One region of the Mesorhizobium sp. B2-3-13 genome, then DNA from elsewhere that is predicted to be linked to it. Evidence: predicted binding sites of a transcription regulator. Region 1 holds the regulator's gene; each other region holds the start of a gene.
The links. The regulator LexA, encoded in region 1, represses DNA repair genes until DNA is damaged. The targets are predictions, from matches to a motif close to TGTTCNNNNTGTGTTCNG.

Region 1 (4,212 bases):
GCCCGGCCGAAACTGCGCTACGCGCCTGAAAGGGTCCGGCTTTCGGCACGCAAGATACCGCCCGAAATGACCGCCGGCTCGCTTGTCACAGGCTATGCCAAACTGCTGCCGCCGACCGGCCCGGTGCGGCCGGACAGCTACGACTTCTCCTTCGACAGCTATTTCGCCGGCATCGGCGGCAGCGGCTTCTTTCTCGGCAATCCAACGGTCATCTCCGCCGAAGCCGGTGAGATGCCGCTGCCGGCACGCGTGTTTTCAGGCATCGAAAATGCCCGCGAAGCCATCGCCGACCACATCAGGGGCAGCATTGGCGGCGCCGAAGGCGAGATCGCGGCGGCGCTGATCGTCGGCGTGCGGGCCGGCATTCCCGATGAAATCAACGAAGCGATGCGGCGCACCGGCATCTATCACATCATCTCGATTTCAGGTCTGCATATGGCGCTGGTGGCCGGCACCATCATGGGTCTGCTGCGCGGCGCCTTCGCACTGTTTCCAGGGTTTTCCGCGCGCCGGCCGGTGAAGAAATACGCCGCCGCCGCCGCACTGTTTTCGATCGCCGCCTATCTCGTCATTTCGGGCGTCGTCGTCGCGGCCGAACGCAGCTTCATCATGCTGGCGGTGATGCTGATCGCCGTCTTGTTCGATCGCACGGCGCTGACCATGCGCAATCTGGCGATTTCGGCGATCGCCGTTATCCTGGTTTCGCCGCACGAGGTCGTCGGCCCGAGTTTCCAGATGTCGTTCGCGGCAACCGCAGCCTTGGTTGGCGCCTATGCCGGCTGGGCCGACCACCATGCGGGAAAGACGAGGCCTCCGCCGCCAAAGCGATCCCTACCCGGGTTTCTGACGCGAAAATTCCTCTTGGCGACAGGTGGATTGGCCATGACGTCCATCATCGCCGGCAGCGCGACGGCACTGTTTGCCATCTGGCATTTCCAGCGGGTGTCGCCGCTCAGCCTGTTCGCCAATCTGGCCCTCATGCCGATCGTGTCGATCGTGATGTTCCTGGCCGTCGCCAGCGCGTTGCTGATGCCGTTCGGGTTGGATTGGCCGGCTCTCTACCTCATGGGCAAGGGCCTGACAGCGATGATCGCCATATCGGCGTGGATATCGGAGCGCTCTCCGGTCGATGGAGTCGGGCTGATTTCGCAGCAATCCGTGCTGCTGGTCACCGTCGCGTTGGTCATCGCGACGATGGCGACGACGTGGCTCCGGCTCACGGCGGTGCCATTCGCGCTTGCCGGTCTGTTGACTGTATCGCACACGCGCGCGCCCGATGTGCTGATCTCGGAAGATGCGCGGCTGGTGGCTCTGTCGATCGGCAATGGCGAACTGGCCGTCAACCGGGAACGTCCGAACGAATTCGCAGCCGACAATTGGAAACGCGCTCTGATCTCCGAAACAATCGTCCTACCGGAAATGTTCGAGAAGACGGACGGGCAATTCGATCTTGCCACTCCCACCGACCTGCCGCTGGGATCGCCGTTCTATTGCCGCGAAGGCCTGTGCCTTGCCAGGCACCCTTCCGGCGCGATCATCGCCTATGTCGAGGATCGCAAGGACACCTGGAAGGCCTGCGCCTTCGCCGACCTGATCGTCGTCAATGACGCGACCGCCTATGACGCCTGTCATAATCCGCTGGTTCTCGTCGTCACCAAACGCCAGCTCGCCCGCAAGGGGAGTGCCGCCGTTTTCTTCGATCCCCAATCGGCCACGACGCCGGCTGAGGTCGAATTCGCCGTCGACGGACCATACCGGCCTTGGCACGAGCAGCGAAAATTCTCACGCGAGGCGAGGGGGCTGGCCCCCTATAAAAAGGCCGACAAGCCCGATGGCAAGCCAGTTCAGTAGCGCCTGATCAGCCCGACGAGCTTGCCCTGCACCTTGACCCGATCCGGTCCGAAGATGCGTGTTTCGTAGGCTGGATTGGCGGCTTCGAGCGCGATCGAGGCGCCCTTGCGGCGGAACCGCTTCAGCGTTGCTTCCTCCTCGTCGACCAGCGCCACGATGATTTCGCCCGGACTTGCTGTATCGGCATTGCGGATGATGACCGTGTCGCCGTCGAAGATACCGGCCTCGATCATCGAGTCGCCCTTGACTTCCAGCGCATAGTGCTCGCCGCCCATGATCATGTCCGGCGGCACCGAAATCGAATGCGTCTGATGCTGGATGGCATCGATCGGCACACCGGCGGCGATACGACCCATGACCGGGATGGACACAGCTGAAACCGCGTCATCGTCGTTGCCGGCCGCGGCCAGGCGGGAAGGCGCCGTCGCCGGCCTGATCTGGCGGCCGAGACTGCCTTGGCCAAGGCTGCCCTGGATGACACTTGGCGAGAACTTCTTTGCCGCATTGAGGCCCGGCGCGATCGAGTCCGGCAGCCGCAGCACTTCCAGCGCGCGCGCCCGATTGGGTAGCCGGCGAATAAAGCCACGTTCCTCCAGCGCCGTGATCAGGCGATGGATGCCCGATTTGGAGGCAAGATCGAGCGCTTCCTTCATTTCGTCGAAGGAGGGCGGTATCCCGCTTTCCTTGAGCCGTTCGTGGATGAACATCAGCAGTTCATGTTGCTTGCGTGTCAGCATGGCGGCCCCCAAGGCATTGAACGAAAGGTCTGACCAGAATCGAAAAAACAAACCCAGAACAAACACTATCCGTTCCAGTTGTGTTCCGCAACCGTTTAAAGTTTAATGAATTTGTTAACGCGTCTGAAGTTTTTTGCCGCGACAGCGGACTGAGGCCGATCCTTTCCACGATCGGCAGGCATTGAAATCGTTTTGGTTAATGGCCTGTGGCCTATCCACTGATGGGCCTTGGCATCAGTCTTTCGGGGGGCTCTTCGCGGGTGGATTGTACAATTTATGGATCCATTATTCGTGGAACGAAACGAAACCAAAACGCCAACGATTGGTAGCTTAGGGGCGGCGATGGATCCAGGCGTTTGGCCCACTCCGGCCAGCGCATGCCAATAGGCGTCGCGCAAGCATTGAAGTCACCCGGAACCCGCTTGCAAGCTGCCGGCGCGGGCGGCGTATTTGGTCGCGCCGCTGTCTTCGCTATGGACATAGACGTGCAGGGTATAGCCGATATGCGCCGTCATCAGCGCCTTGGCCCGCTCGACGTCACGATCGAGTGCAGCTTCCATGATCGCTGTATGGTGTTCGATCGCAATCGCTTCGCACAATGCCTCCATTGCCTCTTCATAACCGTCCTTCAGACCAGCCGCGGCCCGCAATGTCGGCGCCAGGCCGAGAAAACGATGATGCCGTCGCAGCTGATCGGCGATGGTCGAGCGGAATCGCATGAGCCAATTGGAAGTCGCCGCGCTTAGCAGCGCCGCATGGAAAGCTTCGTGGTTCTCGTCCCATTTATCGACAGCCGCATCCGAAGGATCGTCGACCGCGGTCTTGCAACGGGAGAGCCGGTAGTGGGCGGTGACAACGGCATCCTCCCACTCCTTGCCGCCTTTTTCCATCGATTCGAGGAACAGGGGTATCTCGACCACCATCCTGGCGCGTGCCAGGTCCTCCAGTTCGGCCCGCGATACCGGAGCGACCGTAAAACCACGATTGCTGATGGCGGTGACAAGGCGTTCGGCCTCTAGCCGCGACAAGGCTTCGCGCAACGGCGTCCAGCCGACGCCATAGGTGCCGCGCAGGGCACTCAGTTTGAGCGGGGCGCCCGGCATGAGGCGCGTGGTCAGGATGTCGCGCCGCAACAGCTGATAGGCGGCTTCCGTTTTTGTAGAACTCGTTTCATCGCGCATCGTGATCAATCCGTCGTCTGGCGAAAGTATATATGATATTGGGTCATAGCAACAATTATATATAATGTTTGACACCGACCGGCGGACCGACCATGATCGCCGTGGTAGCCGCGTTTCCAAGCGGCCCTGATCAAATCTGGGAGGAAATGATGTTGAAATCGAAATCCGCTTGGTTGTCGGGCTTGGCCCTGGCAGGCGCATTGATGATTAGCGCCGGCAGTGCCGCGGCCGATCAGATCCGTATCGGCATTGCCAATTTCGGCGAGCATCCGCAATTGAACGCCGCCATAGCCGGCTTCAAGAAGGCGTTGACGGATAATGGCTTCGTCGAGGGCAAGGACGTCGTCTACACGGAGAGCCACACCAATTTCGATGCATCGCTGGTGCCGCAGATGATCGCCAAGCTGCAGGCCGAGCAGCCCAAGCTGATCTACACCATCACC
Region 2 (4,212 bases), on a different contig from region 1:
CGGTACGCATTATCGAAAGTCCAGAAGAGACCCAGCGTACCAGGGACCGCGAAGCCACAAGCGACAAGCACGAGTCCGATGATCTGAAAGCCCAGCAAGAAGCTGCCCAAGCCGCTGGCCGTAGTGCTACAGCCGCTAACAGGCAGGTAGACGCAGCATGGTGGCAGGTCGGCGTAGGCATCGCTGGCATTATTGCCATTTTGGTGACTATCGGCTTCACCATTCGCGCGACTAATGCCGCCGTTCGCTCTGCCGATCTGGCTGAAAAGGCCATTCATCTCGATAGGGAGATGGGCGAAATCCAAACGCGCGCCTACCTTGCCGTAACTGGCGGGACGGCTATCTTCAGGGGCAGCATGGAGCCGGAGGTTTTTATAAAGGTGAGGAACGGCGGCAATAGTCCCGCCTTTAACGTCACTGCCAACTACCAGCGGAATAATGCCGTTTCTTTTGACGCCAAGCCAACAGGAGGTCGTGTCGATGGGGTGGTAAGTGAGCACCCGGTTGCAAAGATCATTGGGGCGAATATCGAGAATGAGTATTCGATAGGAATTTTCAGCAAGATCGATAACGCCAAGCGGCCCGGCATCGTCGGAGGTTTCGGCTTTTACCTCGAAGGAGTTTTGGAATACCAGACGGTTTTTGATATCAAATCCGGCAGTATCGACATGGATACGACATTTCTCTTCCTGTTCGGCCCAGATAAAGCGCTGATCGAAAAGGCAATCCAAGACGGAAAGGAACTGAGGTTCCAAATGAAACTCATGCCCGCTTTCGTGTCCGGGTGGATCGTTGATTACCGCCGCATAATGAAGTCCGCTCGCGAGAAAGAGCGCCGCGACGAGCAAGGCGCCAAGAAGGCGTAGCCGCACCGCTAGCCAACACATAGCTTTTCCTTTCAGTCGGAATTTGCGAGGCTTGATGCCTTCGAACGGGAAGGAGACGAAGATGGAAGTTGAGTATCAGGACGACGACATAACGGTCATCTCGCGCAACCCATTGCAGGGCACGCTGACGCTGGTGACATATGATGAAGACGGTGATCCTTCCGACATCGACTTGACGCTGGACAAGGACACCGCCGAGGCCATGATGAGCGCCCTGATGCAATTCCTGATGGCCGGCGAAGGCGGCGACATGCCCAATTTGCAGATCGGCCGGAAATCAGAATGAGAGGGCAGGCACGGCTTGGTGCTTTAGCGACGCAAGGCGAATTAGGCTCACTCTCCGAATCGGAGAGGGCGGAAGGCTTCTTTTCCTAGCAAAATTTTTACATGTCCGAACGGCATACATCCATGCCCGGGTTTGCGAGACAAAAAAAGAACAAATCAGGATATCGGTTGTTTTTCAATTGATTGTCACCCCTTGCCAAATGAGAACAAAAAAGGTACAAATTGACAAGGATTACGGATTGTCCGGCCTTCATTGACGACCAAGGGGTGATGTATCATGGCTCAGAATTCTTTGCGGCTGGTAGAGGATAAGGCAGTGGACAAATCAAAGGCTCTGGATGCGGCGCTGTCGCAAATCGAGCGGGCTTTCGGCAAGGGCTCGATCATGCGGCTCGGCGCCAACGAGCAGGTCGTCGAGATCGAAACGGTGCCGACCGGGTCGCTCGGCCTCGACATCGCGCTCGGCGTCGGCGGTCTGCCGCGCGGCCGTATCATCGAGATCTACGGGCCGGAAAGCTCGGGCAAGACGACGCTGGCCCTGCATACCGTGGCCGAAGCCCAGAAGAAGGGCGGCATCTGCGCCTTCGTCGATGCCGAGCACGCGCTCGATCCGGTTTACGCCCGCAAACTCGGCGTCGATCTTGAAAACCTGCTGATCTCGCAGCCCGACACCGGCGAGCAGGCGCTGGAGATTTGCGATACGCTGGTGCGTTCCGGCGCCATCGACGTGCTGGTGGTCGATTCGGTGGCGGCGCTGACGCCGCGCGCCGAAATCGAGGGCGAGATGGGCGATTCCTTGCCGGGCCTGCAAGCCCGCCTGATGAGCCAGGCGCTGCGCAAGCTGACCGCCTCGATCTCGCGCTCCAACACCATGGTCATCTTCATCAACCAGATCCGCATGAAGATCGGCGTCATGTTCGGTTCGCCCGAGACGACGACCGGCGGCAACGCGCTGAAATTCTACGCCTCGGTGCGTCTCGACATCCGCCGCATTGGCTCGGTCAAGGATCGCGACGAGGTGGTGGGCAACCAGACCCGCGTCAAGGTGGTCAAGAACAAGCTGGCGCCGCCCTTCAAGGTGGTCGAGTTCGACATCATGTATGGCGAGGGTGTCTCCAAGACCGGCGAACTGGTCGATCTCGGCGTCAAGGCCGGTGTGGTCGAGAAGTCGGGCGCCTGGTTCTCCTATAATTCGCAGCGTCTCGGCCAGGGCCGCGAGAACGCCAAACTGTTCCTGCGCGACAATCCCGACACCGCGCGCGAGATCGAACTGGCGCTTAGGCAGAATGCCGGGTTGATCGCCGAAAAGTTCCTCGAAAACGGTGGCTCAGAGGGCAATGGCGATGATGGTTTTGAGGACGAAGCCGGCGCGATGTAGGGCAACGCCAGAGTTTGGCCATAAATCCAGCCTATTATCTGATGCTTAAGTAACAGAGTTCTGTAGTACCGCGTTCCAAACCGCCGGCCTTCGCGCCGGCGGTTTTCGTTTGCGTGCCTGCGTAAGTGCCGGTGCAAAGCGCGAATTGGCCCAATTCCGTGTTTCTGGACAGGGTCAAGAGCTACGGCTAAAAGGCCAACTCCATCTTCTAGAAAACACAGAGCCATCTCCCGCCGGTCCGGCCGGCGGCTCTCTTGAAAAGGCAGTATCCATGAGTGGCGTGAACGAGATCCGGTCGACATTTCTCGACTATTTCCGCAAGGAGGGCCACGAGGTCGTGGCCTCGAGCCCGCTCGTGCCGCGCAACGATCCGACATTGATGTTCACCAATGCCGGCATGGTGCAGTTCAAGAACGTCTTCACCGGTTTGGAGAAGCGGCCCTATTCGCGTGCCACCACCGCCCAGAAAAGCGTTCGCGCCGGCGGCAAGCACAACGATCTCGACAATGTCGGCTATACCGCGCGCCACCTGACCTTTTTCGAGATGCTCGGCAATTTCTCCTTCGGCGATTATTTCAAGGAGCGCGCCATCGAGCTTGCCTGGAACCTCATCACCAAGGAATTCGGGCTGAAGAAGGATAAGCTGCTGGTCACCGTCTACCACACCGACGATGAGGCGGCCGATTTCTGGAAAAAGATCGCCGGTTTCTCCGACGATCGCATCATCCGCATCCCGACCTCGGACAATTTCTGGGCGATGGGCGATACCGGACCCTGCGGACCATGCTCGGAAATCTTCATCGACCGTGGTGAGCACATCTGGGGCGGCCCTCCCGGCAGTCCGGAGGAGGATGGCGACCGGTTCCTTGAATTCTGGAACCTGGTGTTCATGCAGTATGAGCAGGTGACGAAGGAGGAGCGCGTCGACCTGCCGCGCCCGTCGATCGACACCGGCATGGGCCTGGAGCGCATGGCATCCATCCTGCAGGGGGTGGAGAGCATCTTCGAGACCGACCTGTTCCGTCATTTGATCGATGCTGCGTCCTCCGCACTTGGGCGCGCACCCGATGCGGAAACGGTTTCCTCCTACCGCGTCATTGCCGATCACCTGCGCTCGTCCTCCTTCTTGGTCGCCGACGGCGTGCTACCGTCCAATGAAGGCCGCGGCTATGTGCTGCGTCGCATCATGCGCCGCGCCATGCGCCATGCGCAGCTGCTCGGCGCCCGCGATCCATTGATGTGGAAGCTGGTGCCGGCGCTGGTGCGCGAGATGGGCCAGGCCTATCCGGAACTGGTGCGCGGCGAAACGATGATTACCGAGACCTTGAAACTCGAGGAGACACGGTTCCGCAAGACGCTGGTGCGCGGCCTTGGGCTGCTCTCCGAGGCGACGGAGAAGCTCGGCGCCGGCGACATGCTGGATGGCGAGACGGCATTCAAGCTCTACGACACCTATGGCTTTCCGCTCGACCTGACACAGGACGCGCTGCGCCAGCGCAGCATTTCGGTCGATCTTGCCGGATTCACCAATGCGATGGAGCAGCAGAAGGCGGAGGCGCGTAAGCACTGGGCCGGGTCCGGCGAGGCCGCCACCGAAACGGTTTGGTTCTCCGTGCGCGAAAAAACCGGCGCCACCGAATTTCTCGGCTACGAAACCGAGCA
Region 3 (4,212 bases), on a different contig from region 1:
CGAGGATCGACATCATCGGCGGCGTCACCATGAAAGACTGGCCGTCATAGGCGCCGTCCGGTCGCTGGCCGAGGCCGGGCTTCCAGTTGGTCGCCGGGCGGATCAGGTCGGCCAGCCGCTCGAGAATGTCGATGCGTACGGCGCGGCGGCCGAGATTGCGGTAGCCGGCAAGCTTATAGAACGCCTTGTCGAAGGCCGGATCGATGACCACCGAGGTGCGGCCCGACGCCAGCGCATGGACGACGTCGCCGAAGCCAGGCTTGTCCTTGCCGTCGTTCTTCAGCGCCCACAGTAAGGTCACCAGTCCGGCGGGGGCCGGCTTGATCAGCGCCGGCACGAAGACGTGGTAGGCACCGAAGCGCACGCCGAGCCGGCGAAGTGCCGCGCGACCTTCCTGGTCGAGCGACTTCATCTCCTCGGCGATGTCGCGGCGATTGATGAGGCCGAAATTCTCGACCAGCTGGAAGGCGATGCCGCGGCCGATGCCGGAAATCTGCTCGGCGTTTTTCAGATCGACCAGCGGCTTCAACAGGGATTCGATCTGGAAATTGACGAAGCGTTCGGCGCGCGCGGCGACCTTGTCGCGGGCCGGGCCCGTCAGCTGTTCGTCAGCCAGCAACACTAGGCGCGGCTTCAGCGCGTCCTCGCCCGAGACCAGCGTGCCGATCGGCGCGCCGATCCAGCGCAGCGTGCCGTCCGAACCGAGCGCGAGATCGCCATTGGCGCAGGCGCCGAAGCGCTCCGCGCGTGCCTCGAATTCGGCGGCCAGCGCCTTTTGCGCGGCCGTGCGCACGGCCTTGGCGTCCTCGCCGCCGGCGGTCTGGTCGGCGGTGAAGCGGAACCCTTGCAACTCGCCGACATGATGGCCTTCGACAAGGACGGTTCCGGTAGGGCTGATTTCGGCTTCAGGCATGGTATTTTCTCTAAGGCGCCGCATGAGGACGGAAGTCCTGCGGTCTACGAAGCGTTTCGTCAACCGCTCATGCAGCGCATCCGACAATCTGTCTTCGATTTCGCGCGTCTTTTCCCGCCAGTGTGCCTGATCGGCCAGCCAGCCGGGCCGGTTCGACACGAATGTCCAGGTGCGGATCTGGGCAATGCGGTGCGACAGCGTATCGATGTCGCCCTCGGTGGTGTCGGCGCGGCGCACCTGCTCGGCCATGTAATTTTCGTCGACATGGCCATGCCGGGCGAGGTCCATGTAGATCGAGGCGATGAGATCGGCATGCTGGGCCGGCGCAATCTTGCGATAGTCGGGCAGCGCGCAGGCTTCCCACAGCAGCGCCACACGTTTGGCGTTGGTTGCGAGCGCGCGGATGTCCTCGTCGCGGGAGAGATGTTCGAGCGCTTGTGCATCGACGGCCGGCAGCGCGCGTGTCAGGCCCTCGACTGGGGCGTTGGTTTCGATCGACCGCTTCAGCGCATCGAGGCTGGCGAAATCGAATTGCGCGGTGCGCCATTGCAGCACCTTCACCGGGTCGAAGTCATGGCCCTCGATCTTCTGGACCAGATCCTCGTCGAGCGGATCGACCTGGCCGGTGACGCCAAACGTGCCGTCGCGCAGATGCCGGCCGGCGCGGCCGGCGATCTGGCCGAGTTCGGCCGCCGTCAGATTGCGGTACTGGTAGCCGTCGAACTTGCGGTTCTGGGCAAAGGCGACATGGTCGAGATCGAGGTTAAGCCCCATGCCGATCGCGTCGGTGGCAATGAGGTAGTCGACATCACCCGACTGGAACAGCGCCACCTGGGCATTGCGGGTGCGGGGCGACAGCGCCCCGAGCACGACGGCGGCACCGCCCTGCTGGCGGCGGATCAGCTCGGCGATGGCGTAGACCTCGTCGGCGGAGAAGGCGACGATCGCGGTACGCCGTGGCAGGCGGGTCAGTTTCTTGGAGCCGGCATAGGCCAGATGCGACAGCCGCGGCCGCGTCACCACGGAGATGCCCTTCAGCAGCCGCTGGAGGATGCCGTGCATGGTGGCCGCGCCGAGCAGCAGCGTTTCCTGGCGGCCGCGCAGATGCAGGATACGGTCGGTGAAGATATGGCCGCGCTCGAGGTCGCCGGCCAGTTGCACCTCGTCGATGGCGACGAAGGCGGCGTCGGTCTCGCGCGGCATGGCTTCGACGGTGCAGACCGAATATTTGGCGCCTTGCGGCTGGATCTTCTCCTCGCCGGTGATCAACGCCACCTTGTGGGCGCCGACCTTCTCGCAGACGCGGGTGTAGACCTCGCGCGCCAGCAGCCTCAGCGGCAGGCCGATGACGCCGGTTTCGTGCGCCACCATGCGCTCGATGGCGAGATGGGTCTTGCCGGTGTTGGTGGGGCCAAGCACTGCGGTCACGTCGCGGCCCGACAGGATCAGCGGCTCGGTGTGTTTCTGCTGGATGTTCATCGGCTCGGAAATAAGGCTTTCTGGCCTCTCGTGGTCGGGAGCGTGCCTGGACGGCGCGTATGACAGCCGACACATAGGGATTTCGGGCGCGAAGCGAAAGCGGAATGTTCCAACCGGTTTCCGAAGACGTCCGCGTCAGCCCGCAAATCAGCCCTTGCTTAACAGTTGGAACGAGTCTGGAACGAATCAGCGACGAATCGGTGACTCCGTCAGGTTCAGCTTTTGTTCACGGCTAGATATGGATTTTGGGACCTCGAGTCTCACCACATGCTGAATCACCGGATTGGCCCGTTTTATGCTAGGCGGGCTTTGCCGTTAATCTTTGCCTGTGAAGGATGCGGGAGGATCGGTATGCCCCGCTCAAAGTTATGAAATCGTTAACCTTTCTGAACTCGACATTAAGGAATAGCAGGCGATCGCGGCCATTAATGTTAACATTGCGCTCAAAGCCGGAACGAATCGGCGACAAATCAGCGTCAGCGGTTTTTTCTCCTTTTGTTCCCCCAATATCTTGTGTTGTGAACAGCTTATCCACCGAGAATCCACAGGCTTGACCACAGGGTTTCGCACAGACGCGCTGCCGCCATTAACCTTTGCGTGCCGGAACAGGACATGTCGGGTTGGGAGGGTCCGATAATGTCGTGATCATGCGCACAGCAATGCTCGCCGCCGGTTCAGGATGCATCCACCCCGGTTGCATAGCGCTGCAGGACCGGACCGACATCCCTGATGATTTCTTCGTGCGATAAGGCTACGACGGGCGGCAGCCGCAGCAGATATCGGCACGTCGCCAGACCCAGCAACTGGCTGGCGACGAGGCCGGCGCGCCGGCCGGCGTCGGAGGGGTCGCCGAACGGTGCCACAACCAGCCGGACCTGAGTGGCGAATACGTCGCGCACCTTCTCCGCGGCGAATTCATTGGACGCAGCCGAGCGCAGCAGAATGACCATGCCGGTGGCGCTGGGAGAATTCTCCCAAGTGCGAAGAAAACGCCGGATGATTGCGTCGCCGATGGAAGCCCGGTCGGTCACCTGCGTTGCGGGCAGTTGCAGGTCGAACAGCGCCGCCCTGGCGAACAGCTCATCCTTGCTGCGGAAGTAGCCCGGCGAAGGTGCTCGACCTGAGTTGGAGTACACGTTTTCGCGTTCATCATCGCATCGCAAAGTCCTGTCGCCATCGGTCGTTGTTCGTCATGGGCGATGCTGCCCATGTGCACAGCCCCGCCGGCGGTCAAGGCATGAACACCGGTCTGATCGATGCCGTGGTGCTGGGAGAAGTACTCGGCGACGTGATCAACGGCATCCGCGGCGAAAGCGAACTCGAGCTTTACGAGACGCTTCGCCGTCCAGCGGCGCAGGAAGTGATTGACCTCGCGGGCAGGCTGACCGGCATGGCACTCACGCGCACCCCGTTCCGGCGCTTCCTGCGCAACCTCGTCCTCGGCTTCGTCAATATCAACCCGATCGCCAAGCGCAAGATTTCACTGAAGCTGTCAGGTCTCAGCCGGGCCGATATGGCCAAGCTGCCGGCACCGTCACAATCGGGTGTACGCAAGCAGTCCATGAAAAGCGGGCTTAAGCTGGTCGCATGAATCGACAGCGCCCGCTTCCGTGTCCGTATGGGCGAGCATCAAAAATGAAAGCGCCGGCGGAACTGCCGGCACTTTCAGATTTGGCTACACGGTTTGATCAGACGAAGTACTGGCCACCGTTGGCGGTGAGGGTCGAGCCGGTGATGAAGCCGGCGTCTTCGGAAGCGAGGAAGACGACGCAGCGCGCGATCTCTTCCGGTTCGCCAAGGCGGCCGACCGGGATTTGCGG
Region 4 (4,212 bases), on a different contig from region 1:
TCGTCGCCAGCATGCCCACCAGTCGTTCTATCTCCTCCGTCAGCGTGACGGGCTCGGCGAGATGGCGTTCGACGGAAAGCGGCGCGACGGGAAGGCGCGGTGAGATCGCTTCGTCGAGACGGCCAAGCGCCTGGTCGAGGCGCTGGAGCAGCAAAGCGCCGAAGCGGCGGGCGAGCGGCGCGCGCGGCGCGGCCATGACGGCGCCCGCCGTGCGCAGCCCCACACTTTCCAGGCTGGTCCGGGTTTCCGGCGCTATGCGGAGGGCGGCCAGCGGCAAGGCGGCAAGCAAGGCTTCCTCCTCGCCCGATACAACGATGCGGTCGCCGCAAAAGCGTGCCGCCGCCCAGGCCGCCCCGGGCGTACCGGCAAGCCCGGCGCGGACGTCGAACCCCTGGTGGAAGAAGCGCGACAGGATCTCGTCCAGCATGGCGCGTTCACCGCCGAACAGATGGGTGCAGCCGGTGACGTCGAGGAACAGGCCGTCGATGCTGTCCAGCGCGACCAGCGGCGTGTAGCGGTCGCACCAGTCGGCAAGGCCCGCGAGCAGGCGCCGGTCGGCCTCCGGATCGGCTTCGACGATTTCGATCGACGGATGCATGGCGCGCGCATCGGCAATCCCCATGTCACGCTTCAGGTGCAGCGCCTCAGCTCGCTCGTCGAGGGCCGAGATGCGCTGCGCGTTGCCCTGGCGGTGGCTGATCACGAGCGGTGGGTGAGATGGCCGCGGATGATCCGGCGGCCGGGAACGCCAGGATTTCCCCAGACGCTGCCGCAGGATCCTTTCGGTCGCCAGATAGGGAAACCACAGGGACAGGATTCTCTGCCCATTCGCTGCCTCCACCGTGTCTTTCCTCGCCCCTTCTTTCCTCGAATCTGCGTTCATCGGGGTTCCACTCCAGTGTGAATTGTCCAGGCAGGGCCGTGCGGCTCTTGCCGATGCTGATGGTGAAGGCGGGGTAGCCGATCGAGCCGGCGAGCGGCCCGGCGACCGTGGCGCGCGGCACGGCCGGCGCCGACGCGGCGATCAGACGGACAGGCGCCGCCGTCGGTTCCGGCTCGGCCGCCTGCCGCAGCAGGAACACCGGCCGGCCGGTAGCTTGCGCCCGCGCATGCAGGCGGCGTGTCGCGGTCAGGTCGAGCCGCTGCGGATTGCCGCGGATTTCCAGGACAACGGCGGCAAGCGCGGTCATGCGGGCCGCTTCCTCGGCGACCCACAGCGCATCGACAAGCCTGGGCGCCTCGGAAAACAGCAATTGCCCGGGTTCAATGCCGAAGCAGCCATGCAGCCCCCTGGCGTAGGGAAAGCCGGCCTCGTGGAAAATTTCCGATGTCCCGATCCATAGGATGGGCAGCCCCTGCGCCCGGTTGAGGATCAGGCTGACGAGCGACAGAGCGAAGCCGGCGACGGCTCCCGCATCGCGGGTCTCTAGGCCATGGATTTCGGTCAGGGCGGCTTTCGGCAGGCCGCCGCTGAGCGCGGCATCGAGCCGCTCGATGCCGATCGGCAGGAAAGCATCCGGCAAGGCCGCGGCAAGGCCGCGCCGGACGATCGTCAGATCGCTGCCGGCGCCGGCATCAAGGGTTGCCGCCGCCGGCGCCTGCAGACGCTCGGGCAGCGTTCCCTCTATTTTCGCGATCTGGCGGCGCAGGGAAAAAACAGTCTCCCGCGCCACGGCGGTCATCGCCATGACGGTCAGCTTCCACTCACAATTGTTCCTGTTATGTTCTCTAGGATTCCAGAGGCGATCCGAAGAGTCAAGCAGAGTCATGAGGAATTTATTCCTCCCCTGGGCGACACCGGCCTATAGGCGTCATTTGCCTGGATCAGTGCGAAAGCCTATATGCCGGGATCAAAGGACAAAGCATGGCCCGCATCTACAAGACCCGCACCTGGCATGGCGAACTCGCGCCCTCGATGGAGGAGCTGGAGTTCCTGGCGCTGGAGGCCTACGCCCATCTGCCGGAGGAATTTCGTAAGCTGACCGGCGAGATCATCATCCAGATCGCCGAATTCCCGACCGACGAGATCATGGACGATTTGTCGCTGGAGACGCCGTTCGACCTGCTCGGCCTGTTCGAGGGGCGCGGCATCGCCGAACGCTGGAACCCGCAAACCGGCGAAGGCCCGAACCGCATCACCCTCTATCGCCGCGCCATGCTCGACTACTGGGCCGAGAACGAGGAATCGCTGGGCGACATCGTCACCCACGTGCTGATCCACGAGATCGGCCACCATTTCGGCCTGTCGGACGATGATATGGAGAAGATCGAAGAGGCTGCTGAGTAGACCACTTTCGTCACCCTAGGGGTCTGCGCCGCCTCGCTTGGCTCCTTGCTTTACCCTAGGATGACGAAAAGAGAGGAGCCTCCGCGCTTTCCACCTACCAGTCGCTGAGCTTGGTATCCGGCCCGTATTCCTGGCCGTCGACATCCTTCACCACGGCCTGGCCGCAGCGCATGGTCTTGGCTTTCTTGTCATAGGCGTAGGTCGGCGAGCCGAACAGATGCCAGCCCTTGTTCAGCGCCGCCGTCACCTTATGGCAGAAGCTGGCGTCGTCCGGGGCGGTGAGAAAGCGGTAGAGTTTCATCGTCCAATTCCTGTCATGTATCCCAAGTCGACGAATATCATGCGCCGATGGCGGCGGCCTTCGCCAGCAGTTTTTCGGCCTGCGCCAGGTGCAGCCGCTCGACCATCCTGCCATTCAGCGCGATGACGCCCTTGCCGCTGTTTTGCGCCAGCGCGAAGGCATCCTTCACCGCGCGCGCCTCGGCCAGCGCCTGCGCCGACGGGGCGAAGGCACGGTTGGCGGCCTCGATCTGCGATGGATGGATCAGCGTCTTGCCGTCAAAGCCCATGGCGGCGGCCTGAGCGCACTCGCGCGCAAACGCATCCGGATCGCGAAAGTCGTTGAACACCCCGTCGAGCATGTCGAGGCCGCCGGCGCGCGCCGCCAGCAGCATCTGCATCAGCCATGGCAGGAGATAGGCGCGGTCCGGCGTTGCCAGCACGCCGGTATCCTTGATCAGGTCATTCGTTCCGGCAATGAAACAATCCAGCCGCGAGGCGGGGTCACGGCCGAGTTCGGCGATGGCGCCGATGTTGAGCATGGCCTTGGGCGTCTCGATCATCGCCCATAGTTTCACGGTGTCGGGAGCAAAATTGTCGTCCAGCACATCGCCGACCTCGAGCACGTCGCGCGGTGTGTCGACCTTTGGCAGCAGGATGCCGTCCGGTTCCGCCTTGGCGACGGCCGCAAGATCGTCAGTGCCCCATTCGCTGGACAGCGCATTGACGCGCACCACCATCTCGCAGCGTCGGCCATTGTGGTCGGCATCAGGGCGATTGGCGAAAATGCCAGCCAGTTTTTCGCGCGCGGCGATCTTGTCGGCGGGGGCAACGGCGTCCTCCAGATCGATGATGACGGCGTCGCAGACAAGCTGGGCGATCTTGGCCAGCGCCTTCTCGTTGGAGGCCGGGACATAGAGCACGGAGCGGCGCGGGCGGTAGGGTTCCATGTCCGATCTATGCCGCGTGTGGTTGGTCGAGGCAAGCGTCCGCCCGGTACCTGACACGCGCCAACCGCGAAAGCTTGCGCTGCGACCCTTTGGGCGCAAGGCGATGCGAGGCTTGCGCCTAGTGCCCTATGTCCGTTTGCGGCGGTTACCAGGTCGTTCCCCGCTCCGTCTCGGCTTCGCCGAGCCACCTCTGCCCCCTCCGGAGGGAGAGGGAAAGGAGCCTGGCTGGGGCGGCGCCAACGTCCGGAACCGATGGCGGGCAGCGCACCAGCCCTGCACGAAAACTGCACTCGCCTGCGGAAAATCTCCTCCGATCCGCCGCATCGCTTCCCTGCCAGCTTGCGAGACAGGCGGCATGCACAAGCGAGCAAAACCCCGTCTGCCCTATCGGCTGCGCAGTGAAGGCTGGTGGCTGGTCGACCCGCCACGCGCCAAGCCCGCCGCAATTGTCATCCCCTTTGTCCGCCCGCATCGCGCTCGGAAAATCCATGGCCGCGGTCCGCCAATCTTCCGACGTTATCCCTAGCGCTTATGCCTGCTGTTTCATCAACTTCGCCGTGCTGATCGCCAACTACAATGTCGACCATTCCGTTGAAATGACCGGCCAGGGCATTCCCCTCGACGCCTGGTATCTGCGCTCGCTCGGTCGGGGCGCGTTTCCGGCACTCGATCGCTTCTTCGATCATCAGAACAAGA

Region 2: a site for LexA is predicted at 1,375-1,392, ahead of recA (recombinase RecA). Genes of this name have one in related genera too.
Region 3: a site for LexA is predicted at 2,559-2,576, ahead of FJ941_RS22485 (helicase-related protein). Genes of this name have one in related genera too.
Region 4: a site for LexA is predicted at 1,712-1,729, ahead of FJ941_RS27330 (metallopeptidase family protein). Genes of this name have one in related genera too.

The regions. Positions count from the first base shown of each region.
Region 1 is NZ_VFVQ01000007.1:198,167-202,378, reverse strand. Features, by position in the region: gene FJ941_RS11165 (ComEC/Rec2 family competence protein) at 1-1,851, shown strand, start outside; gene lexA (transcriptional repressor LexA) at 1,845-2,588, opposite strand; gene FJ941_RS11155 (GntR family transcriptional regulator) at 2,996-3,769, opposite strand; gene FJ941_RS11150 (ABC transporter substrate-binding protein) at 3,919-4,212, shown strand, end outside.
Region 2 is NZ_VFVQ01000010.1:74,851-79,062, reverse strand. Features, by position in the region: gene FJ941_RS14065 (hypothetical protein) at 1-866, shown strand, start outside; gene FJ941_RS14060 (hypothetical protein) at 949-1,173, shown strand; gene recA (recombinase RecA) at 1,450-2,550, shown strand; gene alaS (alanine--tRNA ligase) at 2,822-4,212, shown strand, end outside.
Region 3 is NZ_VFVQ01000020.1:73,795-78,006, forward strand. Features, by position in the region: gene FJ941_RS22485 (helicase-related protein) at 1-2,392, opposite strand, end outside; gene FJ941_RS22490 (hypothetical protein) at 2,691-2,927, opposite strand; gene FJ941_RS22495 (TetR/AcrR family transcriptional regulator) at 3,067-3,555, opposite strand; gene FJ941_RS22500 (NAD(P)/FAD-dependent oxidoreductase) at 3,504-3,983, shown strand; gene phbB (acetoacetyl-CoA reductase) at 4,081-4,212, opposite strand, start outside.
Region 4 is NZ_VFVQ01000034.1:32,401-36,612, reverse strand. Features, by position in the region: gene FJ941_RS27340 (DUF6504 family protein) at 1-703, opposite strand, end outside; gene FJ941_RS29565 (hypothetical protein) at 645-1,688, opposite strand; gene FJ941_RS27330 (metallopeptidase family protein) at 1,865-2,287, shown strand; gene FJ941_RS27325 (DUF1737 domain-containing protein) at 2,382-2,588, opposite strand; gene FJ941_RS27320 (CoA ester lyase) at 2,626-3,516, opposite strand; gene FJ941_RS27310 (DUF4173 domain-containing protein) at 4,005-4,212, shown strand, end outside.